Regions from separate parts of the Streptomyces sp. NPDC033174 genome, predicted to be linked through region 1. Evidence: predicted binding sites of a transcription regulator. Region 1 holds the regulator's gene; the other holds the start of a gene.
What was found. Region 1 encodes HrcA, which represses chaperone genes, less so after heat shock. Its sites were predicted from a motif close to TTNGCACTCNGNNNNNCNGAGTGCNAA; they were not measured.

Region 1 (3,441 bases):
GCGCAGATCGTCGCCCCAGACCCGCTCCACGAGTTCCGCGTCGTGCCGGCCCTCCACATAGATGCGGCCGGCTCGCGCGACCCGGGCCCGGGCGCCCGGGACGGCGATCGAACCGGAAGCCGTACGGGCCGGGCGCACCGGCGCCGGTGCCGCCGGGCGGACCAGTGTGACCGTACGGCCCTCCAGGAGGAAGCCGCGCGGCTCCAGCGGGAACACGCGGTGCTTGCCGAAGCGGTCCTCCAGCGTCACCGTGCCCGCCTCGCAGCGCACCACCGCCCCGCAGAAGCCCGTCGTGACCTCCTCGACCACCAGATCCACGTCGGCGGGCACCTCGGGCACGGGGGCCGACTTCTTCCACGGCGGTGTCAGATCGGGGTTGTAGCTGCGCATTCGCCAGACGCTACGACACGCCGAACCGCCGGGCCAGCTCATCGCGTTGGGCGCGTACGAACGCGGCGTCGACCACCGCGCCGTGACCGGGGACGTACACCGCGTCCTCACCGCCCAAGGAGAGAAGCCGGTCCAGCGCGGCCGGCCAGCGCGACGGGATGGCGTCCGCGCCGGCCTGCGGGTCGCCCGACTCCTCCACCAGATCGCCGCAGAAGACGACCTCGGGGGAGTCCTCGGTCAGGCCCGGCACGAGGAGCGCCAGATCATGGCCGCTGTGGCCCGGCCCCACATTGGCCAGCAGCACCTGGCGCCGTCCCAGCTCCAGGGTCCATTCCCCGGACACCAGATGGTGGGGCCGCACCAGGACGTCGGTGGCCTCGAGGGCCTCCCTCTCGGTGACCCCGTGGCGCACCGCCGAGCCCCGCAGCCCGTCACGGTCGCGGGTGAGGACGTCGTCGATGCCCACCGCCCCGTACACCTGGGCCCCGGCGAACGCCGCCGTCCCGAGTACATGATCGAAGTGGGGGTGGCTGAGTGCGATATGCGTCACCCTGCGGCCGCCGAGCAGTGCCTGCGCCTGGGCACGCAGCTCCGCCCCCTCGCGGAGCGTGGAGCCCGTGTCGAAGAGCAGGGCCGCGTCGTCGCCGACGACGAGTGCGGTGGTGGCGTCCCAGACGGGAAGGCGTCGCCGGCCCACCCCCTCGGCGAGCCGCTCCCACCCGTGGTCTTCCCAACGCACGTCCATACCGCGACGCTATCGGCAACGACCCCGCACCGCCGCGCGGTAGCGTTGCTGGCCGCCCGCCCTTGCTCGGCGCATACCCACTCGCCGTACACTGACCAGGGAATCGCTGGCACTCAGACAGGGCGAGTGCCAGAGGACGACAAGAAACCAGAGCTGGAGGTGCGCGCATGCTCAGCGAACGCAGACTCGAAGTGCTGCGCGCCATCGTCCAGGACTATGTCGGCACCGAGGAGCCCGTGGGCTCGAAGGCGCTCACCGAGCGCCACAAGCTCGGGGTGTCACCGGCGACCGTGCGCAACGACATGGCCGTGCTGGAGGAGGAGGGCTTCATCGCCCAGCCCCACACCAGCGCGGGCCGCATTCCGACCGACAAGGGCTACCGCCTCTTCGTGGACCGGCTGGCGGGCGTCAAGCCGCTGTCGACCCCGGAGCGCCGGGCCATCCACAACTTCCTCGACGGCGCGGTCGACCTCGACGACGTCGTCGGGCGCACGGTCCGGCTGCTCGCGCAGCTGACCCGGCAGGTCGCGGTGGTCCAGTACCCCTCGCTGACCCGGTCGACGGTGCGCCATGTGGAGCTGCTGTCGCTGGCGCCCGCGCGGCTGATGCTCGTCCTCATCACCGACACCGGCCGGGTCGAGCAGCGCATGATCGACTGCCCCTCGCCCTTCGGCGAGACCTCGCTGGCGGACCTGCGGGCGCGGCTCAACAGCCGGGTCGTGGGACGCCGCTTCGCGGACGTGCCCCAGCTGGTGCAGGACCTGCCCGAGTCCTTCGAGGCGGAGGACCGGGGTACGGTCTCGACGGTGCTGGCGACCCTGTTGGAAACCCTGGTGGAGGAGCACGAGGAGCGGCTGATGATCGGCGGTACCGCCAATCTCACGCGCTTCGGGCACGACTTCCCCCTCACGATCCGGCCGGTGCTGGAAGCACTTGAGGAGCAGGTCGTGCTTCTCAAGCTGCTCGGCGAGGCCAAGGACTCGGGCATGACCGTACGAATCGGGCACGAGAACGCTCATGAAGGGCTGACCTCCACGTCCGTCGTCGCGGTCGGCTACGGTTCGGGCGACGAGGCAGTCGCCAAACTCGGCGTGGTCGGACCGACCCGCATGGACTACCCCGGAACGATGGGAGCGGTACGCGCAGTGGCACGTTACGTCGGACAGATCCTGGCGGAGTCGTAAGTGGCCACGGACTATTACGCCGTTCTCGGCGTGCGCCGCGACGCATCGCAGGACGAGATCAAGAAGGCGTTCCGGCGCCTCGCCCGCGAGCTTCACCCGGATGTGAATCCGGACCCGAAGACGCAGGAGCGGTTCAAGGAGATCAACGCGGCGTACGAGGTGCTCTCGGACCCGCAGAAGAAGCAGGTCTACGACCTCGGCGGCGACCCGCTGTCCGCTTCGGGCGGCGGGGGCGCGGGCGGTTTCGGAGCCGGCGGCTTCGGCAACTTCTCCGACATCATGGACGCGTTCTTCGGTACGGCGTCGCAGCGGGGTCCGCGTTCGCGCACCCGGCGCGGCCAGGACGCCATGATCCGTCTGGAGATCGACCTCAACGAGGCGGCCTTCGGCACGACGAAGGACATCCAGGTCGACACGGCCGTCGTCTGTACGACGTGCTCCGGCGAGGGCGCGGCGCCCGGGACGTCGGCGCAGACGTGTGACATGTGCCGCGGTCGCGGTGAGGTGTCACAGGTGACGAGGTCCTTCCTGGGCCAGGTCATGACCTCCCGTCCCTGCCCGCAGTGCCAGGGCTTCGGCACCGTCGTCCCGACCCCGTGCCCCGAGTGCGCGGGCGACGGCCGGGTGCGGTCGCGCCGGACCCTCACCGTGAAGATCCCCGCCGGTGTCGACAACGGCACCCGCATCCAGCTCGCGGGCGAGGGCGAGGTCGGCCCCGGCGGCGGTCCCGCCGGTGACCTGTACGTCGAGATCCACGAGCTGCCGCACGCGGTCTTCCAGCGGCGCGGCGACGATCTGCACTGCACGGTCACGATCCCGATGACGGCGGGCGCGCTCGGTACGAAGGTGCCGCTGGAGACGCTCGACGGGCTCGACGAGGTCGACATCCGCCCGGGCACCCAGTCCGGCCAGTCGATCCCGCTGCACGGCCGGGGCATCACGCATCTGCGGGGTGGCGGCCGGGGCGATCTGATCGTCCATGTCGAGGTCATGACCCCGTCGAAGCTGGACCCGGAGCAGGAGCGACTGCTGCGGGAGCTGGCGAAGCTCCGGGGCGAGGAACGGCCCACCGGCCAGTTCCAGCCCGGGCAGCAAGGACTGTTCTCCCGCCTGAAGGACGCG
Region 2 (3,441 bases), on a different contig from region 1:
TCAACCGCTTCTGCTCCGAGCTCATCGGCGACCCGCTCGGTGAGGGCTGGGGCTTCGTCAACGTCAACCTGCGCCCGTACTACGGCGAGGGCTCCAAGACCCTGGCGTACGAGATCTGCGAGCAGCTCGGCTGGCAGCTTCCCGACCAGCTGGTGATCCCGATCGCCTCCGGCTCGCAGCTCACGAAGATCGACAAGGGTCTCCAGGAGCTCATCAAGCTGGGCCTGGTCGAGGACAAGCCCTACAAGATCTTCGGTGCGCAGGCCGAGGGCTGCTCGCCGGTGTCCGCCGCCTTCAAGGCCGGCCACGATGTCGTACGGCCCCAGAAGCCGAACACGATCGCCAAGTCCCTGGCGATCGGCAACCCGGCCGACGGCCCGTACGTCCTGGACATCGCCCGCCGCACCGGCGGCGCGGTGGAGGACGTCAACGACGAGCAGATCGTCGACGCGATCAAGCTCCTCGCCCGTACGGAGGGCATCTTCGCGGAGACCGCGGGCGGCGTGACCGTCGGCGTGACCCGGAAGCTGATCGAGGACGGCTTGCTCGACCCGGCCCTCACCACGGTCGTGCTCAACACCGGCGACGGCCTCAAGACCCTCGACGCGGTCTCCCCGACCACGGGACCGACCGCGACGATCCGCCCGAGCCTGGACGCGTTCCGCGACGCCGGCCTGGCCGGCTGACCACTCACGCAACGGAAGGCAGAACGACCATGAGCGTCAACGTCCGCATCCCCACCATCCTCCGTACGTACACGGGCGGCCAGGCCGAGGTCTCGGCGCAGGGCTCGACCCTCTCCGAGGTCATCGCGGACCTGGAGAAGAACCACACGGGCATCGCGGCCCGCGTCCTGGACGACCAGGGCAAGCTGCGCCGCTTCGTCAACGTGTACGTGAACGACGACGACGTCCGCTTCGAGCAGGGTCTCGAGACGGCGACGCCGGACGGGGCGGGCGTGTCGATCATCCCGGCCGTCGCGGGCGGTTGCTGACTTCTCGCGAAATGCCCATTGCCCCCTCCGCCCAAGAAGCGGAGGGGGCAATTCTGCATGGTTGAACGCGGTAGAGTTGGGGAAGTCCCCGCCGCTGCTTGTGCCGCCCGCATATGAGAATGCGCCCGCACACGATAAGAAGCAGCCAAAGTGTTCGATCCCCTTGCACCCAATGTTCCCTTTGTCGGGCCCGACTTGCCCCGGAATATTGGCAATTCGCTGAAATCTTCCGTTCGGCTCCGCCCAGAATTCTCGTCCGACTGACCTGTTGCAGAGGGCAGTTGGGCAGATACATTCAGCCGCGGTCGACGCGTTCCGGCGCACGTTCACCTACCTGCGGTGAGCGAGGTCTGACCCAGGGTCCGCGAAGTGCGGTCCTGCGCAAGGGCCAGTAACAGGGGAGTTAGGCATGGCTCAGGGCACCGTCAAGTGGTTCAACGCGGAGAAGGGGTACGGCTTCATCGCGGTCGACGGTGGTGCGGATGTTTTCGTCCACTACAGCGCGATCCAGATGGACGGTTACCGCACCCTTGAAGAAGGTCAGCGAGTCGAGTTCGAGATCTCGCAGGGCCAGAAGGGTCCGCAGGCGGACATGGTCAAGCTCGCCGGCTGAGCACGGCGCGATTTCGGCCACCGACGCACTCACGCCGAGGGGCCCGCATCCCACCAGGGACGCGGGCCCCTCGTGCGTGCCCGGGCCCCGTCGGTCCGACGCCTGCCCGGACCCCGAGAGGAGCTTGCACTCTCCTACCCCGAGTGCTAATCATTGGCGTTAGCACTCTCCACGTGAGAGTGACAGAAGGACTGGGTCGGCGAGGCCCGCAGGCCGGGTGGGGCAAGGAACCACACAGGCAGGCAGGCCGTCCGTCGCGGGCGCCACACAGTCCGTCGCTATCCACCCCAGTCCGGGAGGACCACTTCACATGGCCAAGATCATCGCGTTCGACGAGGAGGCACGGCGCGGTCTCGAGCGCGGGATGAACCAGCTCGCCGACGCCGTCAAGGTCACCCTTGGCCCCAAGGGCCGGAACGTCGTCCTCGAGAAGAAGTGGGGCGCCCCCACGATCACCAACGATGGTGTGTCCATCGCCAAGGAGATCGAGCTCGAGGACCCGTACGAGAAGATCGGCGCAGAGCTGGTCAAGGAAGTCGCCAAGAAGACGGACGACGTCGCCGGTGACGGTACGACCACCGCGACCGTCCTGGCCCAGGCGCTCGTCCGTGAGGGCCTGCGCAACGTGGCCGCCGGCGCCAACCCGATGGCCCTGAAGCGCGGCATCGAGAAGGCCGTCGAGGCCGTCTCCGGCGCCCTGCTCGAGCAGGCCAAGGACGTGGAGACCAAGGAGCAGATCGCTTCGACCGCCTCCATCTCCGCCGCCGACACCCAGATCGGCGAGCTCATCGCCGAGGCGATGGACAAGGTCGGCAAGGAAGGCGTCATCACCGTCGAGGAGTCCCAGACCTTCGGTCTGGAGCTCGAGCTCACCGAGGGTATGCGCTTCGACAAGGGCTACATCTCGGCGTACTTCGCCACCGACATGGAGCGTATGGAGGCGTCGCTCGACGACCCGTACATCCTGATCGTCAACTCCAAGATCTCCTCGGTCAAGGACCTGCTCCCGCTCCTGGAGAAGGTCATGCAGTCGGGCAAGCCGCTGCTGATCATCGCCGAGGACGTCGAGGGCGAGGCCCTGTCGACCCTGGTCGTCAACAAGATCCGTGGCACCTTCAAGTCCGTCGCCGTCAAGGCCCCGGGCTTCGGCGACCGCCGCAAGGCGATGCTGAACGACATCGCCATCCTCACGGGCGGCACGGTCATCTCCGAGGAGGTCGGTCTCAAGCTCGAGAACGCCGGCCTGGACCTGCTGGGCCGCGCCCGCAAGGTCGTCATCACCAAGGACGAGACCACGATCGTCGACGGTGCCGGTGAGAGCGACCAGGTTGCCGGTCGCGTGAACCAGATCCGTGCCGAGATCGAGAACTCCGACTCGGACTACGACCGCGAGAAGCTCCAGGAGCGCCTCGCGAAGCTGGCCGGCGGCGTGGCCGTCATCAAGGCCGGCGCCGCGACCGAGGTGGAGCTCAAGGAGCGCAAGCACCGCATCGAGGACGCCGTTCGCAACGCGAAGGCGGCCGTCGAGGAGGGCATCGTCGCCGGTGGTGGCGTGGCTCTGCTCCAGGCTTCCTCGGTCTTCGAGAAGCTGGACCTGGAGGGTGACGAGGCGACCGGCGCCAACGCCGTGAAGCTCGCCCTGGAGGCCCCGCTGAAGCAGATCGCCGTCAACGGTGGTCTCGAGGGCGGCGTCATCGTCGAGAAGGTGCGCAACCTGCCCGTCGGCCACGGCCTGAACGCCGCGACCGGTGAGTACGTCGACATGATCGCCGAGGGCATCATCGACCCCGCGAAGGTCACCCGTTCCGCTCTGCAGAACGCGGCCTCCATCGCG

Region 2: groL (chaperonin GroEL) is a predicted target of HrcA. The motif match lies at 1,731-1,757, and genes of this name have one in related genera.

The regions. Positions count from the first base shown of each region.
Region 1 covers NZ_JBVIPQ010000001.1:805,037-808,477, reverse strand. Annotated here, with positions in the region: gene ACZ5VC_RS03800 (DUF3097 domain-containing protein) at 1-390, opposite strand, end outside; gene ACZ5VC_RS03795 (MBL fold metallo-hydrolase) at 401-1,135, opposite strand; gene hrcA (heat-inducible transcriptional repressor HrcA) at 1,303-2,319, shown strand; gene dnaJ (molecular chaperone DnaJ) at 2,320-3,441, shown strand, end outside.
Region 2 covers NZ_JBVIPQ010000012.1:116,345-119,785, forward strand. Annotated here, with positions in the region: gene thrC (threonine synthase) at 1-686, shown strand, start outside; gene ACZ5VC_RS30520 (MoaD/ThiS family protein) at 716-994, shown strand; gene ACZ5VC_RS30525 (cold-shock protein) at 1,404-1,607, shown strand; gene groL (chaperonin GroEL) at 1,918-3,441, shown strand, end outside.